3 regions of the Murimonas intestini genome follow, and region 2 is predicted to be linked to each of the others. Evidence: predicted binding sites of a transcription regulator. Region 2 holds the regulator's gene; each other region holds the start of a gene.
The links. The regulator Rex, encoded in region 2, represses fermentation and respiration genes when NADH is low (regulators of the CRP and FNR family bind a similar motif). The targets are predictions, from matches to a motif close to ATTGTTAANTANTTAACAAT.

Region 1 (4,329 bases), on a different contig from region 2:
CCGCCGCCTGTTGAGATATGTGTCATCTTGTCGCCAAAACCTAACTGGTTAACAGCTGCTGCGGAATCTCCTCCGCCGATGATGGTTGTAGCATCGATTTCAGCCAAAGCCTTTGCTACTGCAACTGTGCCGCCTGCGAAATTGGACATCTCGAAGCAGCCCATAGGTCCGTTCCATACTACAGTCTTTGCATCTTTTACAGCATCTGCGAACATAGCAGCTGATTTCGGTCCGATATCCAGTCCCATCTCATCTGCCTCCAGGCTGCCTTCTACTGCGCGGAACGGTGCATCATTTGAGAACTCTTTTGCTGCCAGATAATCTACAGGCAGTAAAAGCTTAACTCCTTTTTCCTTTGCCTTCTCAACCATCTCTTTAGAGTACTCCAGATATTCATCCTCACATAAGGATTTACCGATTTCCATGCCTGCTGCCTTGGCAAAGGTAAAGCACATTCCTCCGCCGATGATCAGAGTGTCTACTTTGTCAAGCAGGTTATTGATCACGGAGATCTTGGAAGAAACCTTAGATCCTCCCAGGATAGCCACAAATGGTCTCTCAGGATTATTTACGGCATTTCCAAGGAAATCGATTTCTTTCTGCATCAGGTATCCGACTACTGCTGTGTCCACATACTGTGTAACGCCTACATTGGAGCAATGTGCCCTGTGGGCTGTTCCAAATGCGTCATTGACAAATACATCGCAGAGAGAAGCCAGCTCTTTGCTGAACGCTTCGCCGTTCTTAGTCTCTTCTGCTCTGTAACGTGTATTTTCAAGAAGAATAACTTCTCCGTCCTTCATAGCCTCTACAGCTGCTTTTGCATTAGGTCCTACTACTTCCGGATCAGCTGCAAACTTAACTTCCTGTCCCAGCAGTTCGCTTAAGCGTGCTGCAACAGGCGCCAGTGAAAGCTCTGGCTTTGGCTCTCCCTTCGGCTTTCCAAGATGAGAGCAGAGGATAACTCTTCCGCCGTCAGCGAGCAATTTCTTGATTGTAGGAAGAGCTGCCACGAGACGGTTCTCATCTGTAATCTTGCCTTCCTGCAGCGGTACATTAAAATCACATCTTACTAAAACACGTTTTCCTTTTACATTGATATCATCAACTGATTTTTTATTAAGCATCTTATATATCTCCTCAAATTTAAATAGTTGCAAATCTACTGATACCGCTCCGGCCAGCTTGTGCATCCTGCCCGGAACGCCCTTTTAATAAAGCAGCGCTTCATTAAAAGGGCCCGGCCCAACGCGACCGGACCCTTTTGGATCTTGCTAAACTCTATGTTCGTTCGAAATTTAAATTATGCTAATTCAGAGAAGTATTTGATTGTACGAACCATCTGGCTTGTATAGGAATTTTCATTGTCATACCAGGAAATTACCTGTACTTCTGTTGTTCCGTTGTCCAGAGGCAGAACCATTGTCTGTGTAGCATCGAACAGAGAACCGAATCTCATACCAACGATATCGCTGGATACGATTTCATCTGTGTTGTATCCGAAGGATTCATTAGCTGCTGCTTTCATAGCTGCGTTGATCTGGTCAACTGTTACGCTTCCTTCTACAACTGCTGTTAAGATTGTTGTTGATCCTGTCGGGGTCGGTACACGCTGAGCAGAACCGATCAGTTTTCCGTTTAATTCCGGAATAACAAGGCCGATAGCTTTAGCTGCGCCTGTGCTGTTAGGAACGATATTAACAGCTGCTGCACGTGATCTTCTTAAATCACCTTTTCTCTGAGGTCCGTCCAGAGTCATCTGATCGCCTGTGTAAGCATGGATTGTGCACATGATACCGCTCTTGATAGGAGCTAAATCGTTTAATGCTTTTGCCATAGGAGCTAAGCAGTTTGTTGTACAGGAAGCTGCAGAGATGATTGTGTCTTCTGCTTTTAATACTTCATGGTTAACATTGTAAACGATTGTAGGAAGATCATTTCCAGCCGGAGCAGAAATAACAACTTTACGAGCGCCTGCATTGATATGAGCCTGAGCTTTAGCTTTGGATGTGTAGAATCCTGAGCACTCCAGAACTACGTCTACACCAAGCTCACCCCATGGGCAATTGTTAGCGTCTGGTTCAGCGTAGATCTTGATTGTCTGTCCATCAACAGTGATAGAATCTTCACCAGCTTCAACTTTATCAGCAAGTGCATATTTTCCCTGAGATGAATCATATTTTAATAAGTGTGCTAACATTTTCGGAGATGTTAAGTCGTTGATTGCAACAACTTCATATCCTTCTGCGCCAAACATCTGTCTGAATGCAAGACGTCCAATACGTCCAAAACCATTGATTGCTACTTTTACTGCCATGATTTTAATTCCTCCTAGAAATAAAATATTTTAACCTGGTGACTGGCATCAGGCTATTATTGAGTTGCACAAGATTGTTAAAGAATAATCAATCCATAGTTACACGCAGATGACTGCCTGTCACTCTACGTCATATTCTACCTAATTTACCATGAAAATTCAAGTAAAATTTCAAATTTTATTCTTCTTTTACATATTTATAACTATTGTACCTTTTAAACGCTGAAAATCAGCACTAATTACTCTAAAATCTCACCTGCACCGGCACTCTGCCCCGGAATTGTGTGTAATACCCGAATCCGCAGGCCCGAAGCACCTCCCCGGCCCTTTCAAACTCATAAGCCAGATACTGCGGTTCATGGGCATCAGACCCCACCGTGATAAGGCTTCCTCCCAACTCTCTGTAGCGCTTTATCACTTCCGCTGCAGGATTTGGTTCACCTAATCCATATTTATATCCGCCGGTATTCACTTCCAATGCTATCTTTTTATCAATCAGGGCTGTCAGGATACTGTCTATTTCGCTGCGGTATTTCTCATATGTATAATTTTTATTCTTCTCAGGGCCGTACCTGACCACATAATCAATATGGCCGTATGTATCAATACCTGAAAAAGCCTCCAGGTTTTCCCTGACTGATTCAAAATACCGCCTGTACCCCTCATCCTCTCCGTCTTTATAAAACTCCGGATAATATGGGTCCTCCCCATGCACAAGGTGGGACGAACCTATCACAAAATCAAAGGGCCAGGACTCTGTATACTCTCTCTGCCACTGGGCCAGGTCAGGAGAAAGCCCCAGCTCAATGCCAAAGAGCAGCTCGATCCTGTCCGCATACTTTGCCCGGCATTCCAGAAATCTTTCCCTGTAGGCCTTAGTGTCTACTTCAAAGTAACCGGCTCCCCCGCCAGGATAATCCTTGTCCATATGTTCCGTAAAACACATGACAGTCAGTCCTGCACGGATCCCCTGCTCGATCATCTCTTCCATCGGGGCTGTGGAATCCTCCGAGAGTGAGGTGTGGATATGGTAATCAGCTGTTATCACAGGATCGTCCCTCCTCCCAGCACGTAATCTCCATCATAGAAGACAACAGCCTGTCCGGGAGTAATAGCCCTGACTGGTTCCGGGAACGTACACTTCACTTCATCTTCCCCTGTCCTTGTGATTACACATGGGGAGCCTTTGTGGTTATAACGGATCTTTGCCACGACCTCTTTCTCGCCATCCAAGTCCTCCACAGCCATAAAATTCAGATGGCCTGCATAAAGCACATTTCCAAAAACGTCTTCATTTTCTCCGATCACAACTTCATTTGTATCAGGGCGTATCTCTGTTACAAATACAGGATGTCCCATAGCCAGATTAAGTCCTTTTCTCTGGCCTATAGTATAGTGTGTGATTCCTTTATGGCGGCCAATAACCTCACCGCCTGTTGTCACAAAATTTCCCTCAGGACATTTCAGTCCATAATTCTCATCAATAAACCTGGCATAATCTTTGTCAGGAACAAAGCAGATCTCCTGGCTGTCGGGCTTATGTGCCACATTCAGGCCCAGCCTGTCAGCTATGGAGCGTATCTCATCCTTTGTATACTCACCCACAGGCATAAGTGTATGGGATAGCTGGTACTGCGTCAGATTATACAGGGCATATGTCTGGTCCTTGGAAGCTGTCGCAGACTTCTCCAGGGCATATCTGCCGTTTTCCAGCCTTGCGATCCTGGCGTAATGTCCTGTAGCTATATAATCCGCGCCTATGTCCATGCTGCGCTTTAAAAGTGATTCCCATTTCACATAGCGGTTGCATGCGATACAGGGATTCGGCGTCCTTCCTCTGGCATATTCTGCTGCAAAGTAGTCCATGACATTTTTTTTAAATTCTGCTTTAAAATTCATCACATAATAAGGAATGTCAAGCTGACCCGCCACTCTCCTGGCATCCTCCACAGCACTCAGGCCGCAGCATCCGCCGTTCTCTTCCACTGCTTCACGGTCTTCGTCCTGCCATA
Region 2 (4,329 bases):
TCTATAATAGTGCTTCAGAGTTCATTATAACGAAAAATATGATTTTTTCAATTAAAATTTTGGATGGCCCGCATAAATTTTTTCTGGACTATTGAAAAAAAGTGCGATAAGATATTTTTAATTCGCAATATGAGGATTTAGAGGAGGAACTAACTTATGAAAAAAGTAGTGAAGTTTGGCGGAAGCTCACTGGCAAGCGCTGAACAGTTTAAAAAGGTGGGCGATATCATACGTTCAGACGAAGGAAGAAGGTATGTGATCCCTTCCGCACCGGGTAAGCGCTTTTCAAATGATATTAAAGTGACAGATATGCTCTACGACTGTTATGAGACAGCAGTATCCGGCAAAAAATTCGCACAGAAGCTGGAAAAGATAAAAGAACGCTATGAAGAGATCATTAAAGGCCTTGATCTGACCTTGTCACTTGATGATGAGTTTGCCAGGATCCAGGAATCTTTTTTGGCAAAGGCAGGCAAGGACTATGCTGCTTCCCGGGGAGAATATTTAAATGGTATTGTCATGGCGGCATATCTTGGATATGAATTTGTAGATGCCGCGCAGGTCATTTTCTTTGACGAAGAAGGCAATTTTGATGCCGTAAAGACAGATAAAGCGCTTGCAGAGAGGCTGCAGGACGTGGAAAGGGCAGTTGTGCCGGGATTCTACGGTGCCATGGAAAATGGCTGCATAAAGACCTTTTCAAGGGGAGGCTCTGATGTGACAGGGTCCATCGTGGCCAAAGCTATCAGGGCAGACCTCTATGAGAACTGGACAGATGTTTCGGGATTCCTTGTTACTGATCCTCATATTATCGAGAATCCCGAGGTGATTGAGACCATCACTTACCGTGAGCTCAGAGAGCTGTCATACATGGGAGCTACAGTGCTTCATGAGGACGCCATATTCCCGGTCAGGAAAGAAGGCATTCCCATTAATATCCGCAACACGAACGCACCTGATGAAAAAGGGACTCTGATCGTAGAGAGTACCTGCAGGAAGCCTAAATATACGATTACCGGAATTGCCGGCAAGAAGGGTTTTGCATCCATTAATATAGAAAAAGATATGATGAATGCAGAAGTGGGATTTGGAAGAAAGGTTCTGGGAGTCTTTGAGGATAACGGTATTTCCTTTGAACATATGCCTTCAGGCATTGATACTATGACTGTCTACGTACACCAGTCTGAATTTGAAGAGAAGGAACAGAAGGTCCTTGCAGGGATCCACCGAGCTGTCCAGCCTGATTCTATTGATCTGGAGTCAGACCTGGCCCTGATTGCGGTTGTGGGCCGCGGAATGCGGGCTACAAGAGGGACTGCAGGCAGGATATTTTCAGCCCTGGCACATGCAAATATCAATATCAAGATGATAGACCAGGGTTCCAGCGAGCTTAATATTATCATTGGTGTACGCAATGAGGATTTTGAGACAGCAATAAAAGCAATTTACGATATATTCGTGACTACACAGCTTTAATGCTGAATTATAACAGCGCTTTGCGGAACAGTGGAAGGCTAAACTGTTATATAAAAATGTCACCTCAGGCTTAAAATGTTTGACATTAAATTATCATTCTAATATAATGGGTATAGCGAAAGAGGTGATATAATAAATGGAAGAGAAGGAAATCTCTAGGGCCGTCATTAAAAGGCTGCCGAGATATTACCGGTATTTGGGAGAGCTGCTGGAGAGCGGTGTGGAGAGGATTTCTTCAAATGAACTCAGTGAGAGGATGCAGGTGACTGCCTCGCAGATACGTCAGGACCTGAACAATTTCGGAGGCTTCGGCCAGCAGGGATACGGCTATAATGTAAAATTTTTGTATCAGGAAATTGCTAAGATACTTGGTCTTGATAAGACATATAATATGATTATCGTGGGAGCCGGAAATCTGGGGCAGGCCCTGGCAAATTACGTAAAGTTTGAGAAGAGCGGATTCCTGATCAAAAAACTCTTTGATGTGAATCCCAGGCTGCATGGCATGACGGTCAGGGGCATTGAGATACGGCTGATCGATGAGCTGCCCGAATACCTGCAGGAGAATGAGATACATATTGCAGCGCTTACCCTGCCAAAGGCAAATGCCAGAGAGATGGCGGAGCTGCTGGCTGAGAATGGGGTCAAGGCTATCTGGAATTTTGCACATACGGATCTGCACCTGCCGGAGGATGTGATCGTTGAGAACGTGCATCTGTCGGAGAGCCTTATGCAGTTATCTTATAACATCAGCAGATATGAACGCGACCATAATAAGAAATAGAGAACGAAGGTGTACGTATCAGGACAGGGTTCTGTCTTGGTGCGTATATTTGCGTTAGAGAAAGGAAGCAGGAGGTGATAAGGTGAGATACCTTGTGAATTCTGAAGAGATGAAGCGGTGCGACGGAAATACCATAAATGAATTCGGGATGCCTTCCCTTGTACTGATGGAGCGGGCCGCTCTGGCCGTATATGAAGAGCTGGTGAGCGGCGGCTTTGATCTGTCCCGGGTCCTGGTAGTGTGCGGGTCCGGCAATAACGGCGGCGACGGTTTTGCCATTGCCAGGCTTCTCCATCTGAGCGGGAAGAGGGTTGATGTGCTTTTTGCAGGAAAGCCGGAATCTCTTACCGAAGAAACGCAGATACAGAAGAAAATCTGCGAAAATTATGGTGTAAATGTTGGCAGTAACTTGAACATAAGTGAATATACTAGTATAGTAGATGCGCTCTTTGGGGTGGGGCTGTCCAGAAATATAGAAGGAAGGTACGCGGCATTGATCGGGGATATCAACCGGTCGGGCATTCCTGTACTGTCGGTGGATATCCCTTCAGGGATATCAGCTGACAGCGGCCACGTTATGGGTACTGCAGTTAAAGCAGCCAAGACCGTCACCTTTGCTTTTGAAAAAATAGGCCACATTCTGTATCCGGGAAGTGAATACTGCGGAGAGCTGAAGCTTTGCGCCATCGGAATAGATGACCGGGGATTTATGGGGCAGGTTCCCGGGGCTTTTACCTGGGAAGAGTCAGATATACCAAAGCTTCTCCCGGAAAGGAAGGCATATTCCAATAAGGGGACTTACGGACGGGGGCTTTTAGCTGCAGGCAGCAGGGATATGGCAGGCGCTGCCTGTCTTGCCGGCAAGGCAGCGTATAAAACAGGGACAGGTCTTGTGCGCATCTACTCAGAGGACTGCAACCGTCAGATATTACAGACACTCCTGCCTGAAGCGGTGCTGACCTCCTACCGGAAGGGTGAGGAGGGGGCAGCCCTGGCGGATGCGCTGCAGTGGGCAGATGCATGCGCCGTGGGGCCGGGTTTGTCTGTATCCTCTGAAAAACTGGAAATCCTGCAGACGATCATCAGGTCCGGAGATATTCCTGCAGTCCTGGATGCGGATGCGCTGAATCTTCTGAGCGTCCACATGGAGCTGCTAGAGGGACACAGACAGCCTCTTATACTGACACCGCATATTGGAGAGATGGCGAGACTGACAGGGATCAAGAAGGAGGAGCTGATCCTGGACCTGCCTGGATACTGCCATGATTTTGCCAGAAAAAATAATGTGGTCTGTGTCCTTAAGGATGCCAGGACAGTAGTATCAGATGGAAAGAGTATATACATAAATACAAGCGGAAATGACGGCATGGCTGCAGGCGGTTCCGGTGATGTGCTCTGCGGGCTGATACTGGGGCTGCTGGCTCAGGGAATCCCTCCCTTCAGGGCTGCAACAGCCGGGGTGTACCTGCACGGACTCGCCGGGGATGATGCAAGGCGGCGCTGCGGAGCAAGAGGAATGCTTGCAGGCGATATAGCTGAATCAGTGGGGGCGGTCATGTCATGGGATACAGAAGATGGAAGGGCCTCACAAGCAAAATAACAGGAGAACAAAAAGAGATGAAAAAACACAGCAGGGTCTATGCCGCTGTCGACATGGATGCCATAGCAGAGAATTTCAGGCAGATGAGGGAAAATATTAACAGGGATACTAAGATGATCGCAGTGATCAAAACGGACGGTTACGGGCATGGGGCCATACCTATAGCAAGAATGGCAGAGCAGTATGACTACATATGGGGTTATGCGGTGGCCACGGCGGAGGAAGCCCTGGAGATCAAAAAAGCGGGGCTTTTAAAGCCTGTATTGATTTTGGGGTATACTTTTGAAGAAGATTATGCCCGCCTGGTACGCCATCAGATAAGGCCGGTAGTATTTAAGCTCTCCACTGCAGGGAAGCTCTCAGAGGAGGCCTGCAGGCAGAACAAAGTGCTTCCCATCCATCTGGGCCTGGATACAGGGATGAGCAGGATAGGATTTCCTGACACGGCTGAAAGCATCGACATTATACG
Region 3 (4,329 bases), 240 kb from region 2:
TCATCTCTACATGAGCCGGAACTGAGGATGAGCCTGCGAACTGTGCGTCTGAGTGCATACGTCCCATTGTATCTGTCATACCATAGGAAGCCGGACCTGCTGCCATGTTGTCCGGATGAAGTGTACGGCCTGTGCCGCCGCCTGATGCAACTGAGAAATATTTCTTGTTCTTATCAACACATTCTTTTTTGTATGTGCCTGCTACCGGATGCTGGAAACGTGTCGGGTTTGTGGAGTTTCCTGTGATAGAAACGTCTACGCCCTCTTTCCACATGATCGCAACGCCTTCTGTTACATCGTTAGCGCCATAGCAGTTAACTTTTGCACGGAGTCCTTCAGAGTAAGCCTTGCGGAATACTTCTTTTACTTCTCCTGTGTAATAATCCATCTCTGTCTCAACATATGTGAATCCATTGATACGTGCAATGATCTGAGCTGCATCTTTTCCAAGACCGTTCAGGATAACGCGCAGAGGTTTCTGGCGTACCTTATTAGCTTTCTCAGCAATACCGATAGCACCTTCTGCTGCTGCAAATGACTCATGTCCAGCCAGGAAGCAGAAGCACTCTGTCTCTTCTTCAAGAAGCATCTTGCCTAAGTTTCCATGTCCCAGTCCTACTTTACGCTGGTCAGCTACAGAACCCGGAATACAGAATGCCTGAAGTCCTTCGCCGATTGCTGCTGCTGCGTCTGCTGCTCTTTTGCAGCCTTTTTTAATTGCGATCGCTGCGCCTACTGTGTATGCCCATTTTGCATTTTCAAAGCAGATCGGCTGGATTTTTTCTACCTGTGTATATACATCAAGCCCTGCTGCTTTTGTAATTTCTGCTGTCTCTTCAATTGAATTGATTCCATACTCTTTTAAAACAGCCAGAATTTGTTTTTCTCTTCTTTCATATGATTCGAATAAAGCCATTTTAATTTTCCTCCTCTATTACTCGTGTCTTGGATCGATGATTTTCACTGCATCTGCAACTCTGCCGTACTGGCCTTTTGCTTTTTCAAATGCTGTGTTTGCGTCATCGCCTGCTTTGATGAAGTCCATCATCTTTCCGAAGTTAACGAACTGATATCCTATGATTTCATCATCTTCATTTAAAGCAACGCCTGTAACATAACCATCAGTCATTTCCAGGTAACGAGGTCCTTTTGCAAGAGTTCCGTACATTGTACCAACCTGAGAACGAAGGCCTTTTCCTAAGTCTTCCAGTCCTGCTCCGATTGGAAGTCCGTCTTCTGAGAATGCACTCTGGCTTCTTCCGTAAACGATCTGTAAGAATAATTCTCTCATGGCTGTATTGATAGCATCACATACCAGGTCTGTATTTAAAGCTTCCAGTAATGTTCTTCCCGGAAGGATTTCTGAAGCCATAGCTGCTGAATGAGTCATTCCTGAACATCCGATCGTCTCTACAAGAGCTTCCTGGATCACACCTTCTTTAACATTTAATGTTAATTTACAGGTACCCTGCTGAGGTGCACACCAGCCTACACCATGTGTCAAACCGGAGATGTCTTTAATTTCTTTTGCCTTTACCCACTTTGCTTCTTCTGGGATCGGAGCAGCGCCATGAGCAACGCCTTGCGCTACTTTACACATTTTTTCTACTTCATGTGAATAAATCATTTTAAGACTCCTTTCAAAATAAATGACTTTGTATATGTACACGCCAAACATCGTTAGATATTTAACATCATACTTAAGTTCATTCTCTCATAAATCGCCAAAATAGTCTAGTATTTTTTTTAAAAACAGCTGCCATTTTTATGGCAGCTGTTTTGGGTTCCATATTCTGTTAATGCAATTGTTCAGTACCTTCACAGTTACATGCTATTATCCTCTACCATTCCTTCTTTTTATAAATGGCGAAAGATATGTGGTAGGAAATATACATAAGGACAATCAATATCACCGGCAATGCTATATTGAAATTCATTATAAGCGAGGGCAGCTGATCTTCTTGTATGGCGATCCCTGATTTCTCCATCATATTAACAATCACGAGAATCAACACGGTGGGAACCAATGCGCAGCCAATCATGATGTAGCGTGCCTTCTGTATACCTACCTTATAATAGACCGGTGTGACAATAGCTGCAATTAAAGAAACCATTCCGAATGCCAGGTAAGACATCTGCAGAGAAGAAACAATGTCCAGTTTCATAACGGCTGACATGCCTCCGCCTACCAGGCAGGACACAAGTCCGGTACATATCAGTATCAATATGATCATCAAGTATTTCTCCCTGACCATAAGCTGCCTGTCGATAGGCATGCACAGCGCATACTTATCCCAGTGGCTTACTTCGTCATCTCCCAATACAGTAAGGATAATACTCATAGCAAAGAAGCAGATCATAAAACTTACAAAGCTTGTATTTTTCAGGAAGACACCGTAAAGCAGCATCAGTCCGGCCGTAATAAGAACTGATTTAGTAAATTTCTTTAGACTGTAAAGATCTTTGATAATTAATCCCTTCATTGCAATTCTCCTTTCGTCATAAAGAGCATGATATCTTCAATGCCCGCCTTATCGATCACAAAACTATGAGCCCGCTTCTCCAGCTCTGGTTTATTGTCTACAAGCACCTCATACCCGAAGCTGTTCCTTTTTACTCCCGCTATATGCTTATCTTCCAGGTTTTTATATTCTTTTTCATTACACCGCACAATACCATATTTATATATGAGTTCATCTTTAGATTCTGAGAAATGAATTTTCCCATCGTGGATAAACGTAATATAATCAGCTATTTTTTCCAGATCACTGATTATATGCGTTGAGACAAGTACACTGTGTTCCTCATCCTGAATAAAATCCAGAAATATATCCAGTATCTCATCCCTTACCATGGGGTCCAGCCCGCTGGTAGCCTCATCCAGGATAAGGAGCTTTGCATTGTGGGAAAGCGCCCCTGCAATACTGGTCTTCATCTTCATACCTCTTGAAAAATCTTTAATGCACTTATCAAGTGGGAGTCTGAATTTCTGCTGGTACATATCAAAAGCTCTCTGATCCCAGTTTGCGTAAATGCAGGAGAGCATCTTTCCCACCTGCTCCAGCTTCATATCTCCCGGAAACATGCACTCATCAAAGACTACTCCAATCTCCTGATTACGCGTCAGTGAATCTTCAGTGTTTTCTTTCCCGAATATCTTTATGGTTCCTTCCTCCGGATATATCAGATTCAGGATAGCCTTCAGTGTTGTACTTTTCCCTGCCCCATTCTCTCCGACCAGCCCTACGATGCTTCCCGAAGGCACATCAAAAGAGATATGATCCAGGCTGAAGTTTTTATAATGTTTGGTCAGATTTCTTACCTCAATCGCATTTTTCATCTTTTTTCCTCCTCATATAACATTTCCAGAATCTCTGTCATCTCCTGCAGTGCCACTCCGCTGCGTGATGCAACCTCAACTGCCTTTGTAAGATAACCTTCTACAATACGCAGCTGTTCCTCTTTCATAATTTCCGTATTTGACTCAGATACGAAACTGCCTCTGCCTACCATAGTAGTGATAAAACCATCACGCTCCAGATCTTCATATGCCCGTTTTGTAGTTATCACACTAATGCGCAGCTCTTTTGCCAGCAGCCTCATGGATGGCAGAGGGTCCCCGGCTTTCAGTTCGCCAGTCATTATCAGATTTTTTATCTGGCTGGTGATCTGCTCATAGATAGGCTTGCCGCTGGAATTGCTGATCATGATATCCATATGCATCCCTCTTATCTTCATTTGATTTTATATATTGTATATACTTTATATATACATATATACCACTATATATATACAATGTCAATAGTATTTTTTATTTTCCGCAAAAAGAAAAAGAGGCTGCATCTTAGCAGTCCCTCTTTCTTAATGGCTATAGTGCCGGTAACGGCCTGTCGGCCCGTGATCCTGATAGTAAGCTTCCTTATCTGAATACATCATTTTATCTGCCTCTGCTATCACGCTCCGGATATTATTGCTTTTTTCTGTCCATTTGCTTCCTATGGCCGCACGGCACTTTTCATCTCTGAAGCTGTCTTTTAACTCACAGACATATCTGTTAAATTCATCCTCTTCTATCCCCGTACAGATAATGACAAATTCATCGCCTCCTATACGGTAGAACATTCCCGTCTTAACTGCCTTCTGTATGGTCCTGGCACATTCTTTAAGCGCCAGATCACCTGCATCATGTCCATACATATCATTGATCTCTTTCAGCCCGTTCAGGTCCAGATACACCACCCCTGCCGGAATATTCCTGACGGCAAGCTCCTCTGTATCTATCATATAACGGTTCCTGTTATAAAATGATGTGAGCGTGTCCTGATAGCT

Region 1: gap (type I glyceraldehyde-3-phosphate dehydrogenase) is a predicted target of Rex. The motif match lies at 2,391-2,410, and genes of this name have one in related genera.
Region 3: NSB28_RS03105 (iron-sulfur cluster assembly scaffold protein) is a predicted target of Rex. The motif match lies at 1,677-1,696, and genes of this name have one in related genera.

The regions. Positions count from the first base shown of each region.
Region 1 is NZ_JANKBI010000002.1:375,711-380,039, reverse strand. It holds gene NSB28_RS05645 (phosphoglycerate kinase) at 1-1,127, opposite strand, end outside; gene gap (type I glyceraldehyde-3-phosphate dehydrogenase) at 1,304-2,317, opposite strand; gene NSB28_RS05635 (histidinol-phosphatase HisJ family protein) at 2,562-3,365, opposite strand; gene mnmA (tRNA 2-thiouridine(34) synthase MnmA) at 3,362-4,329, opposite strand, start outside.
Region 2 is NZ_JANKBI010000001.1:428,334-432,662, reverse strand. It holds gene NSB28_RS02045 (aspartate kinase) at 157-1,476, shown strand; gene NSB28_RS02040 (redox-sensing transcriptional repressor Rex) at 1,613-2,260, shown strand; gene NSB28_RS02035 (NAD(P)H-hydrate dehydratase) at 2,343-3,860, shown strand; gene alr (alanine racemase) at 3,878-4,329, shown strand, end outside.
Region 3 is NZ_JANKBI010000001.1:668,859-673,187, forward strand. It holds gene NSB28_RS03100 (GGGtGRT protein) at 1-916, opposite strand, end outside; gene NSB28_RS03105 (iron-sulfur cluster assembly scaffold protein) at 935-1,627, opposite strand; gene NSB28_RS03110 (ABC-2 transporter permease) at 1,842-2,483, opposite strand; gene NSB28_RS03115 (ABC transporter ATP-binding protein) at 2,480-3,340, opposite strand; gene NSB28_RS03120 (GntR family transcriptional regulator) at 3,337-3,717, opposite strand; gene NSB28_RS03125 (sensor domain-containing diguanylate cyclase) at 3,862-4,329, opposite strand, start outside.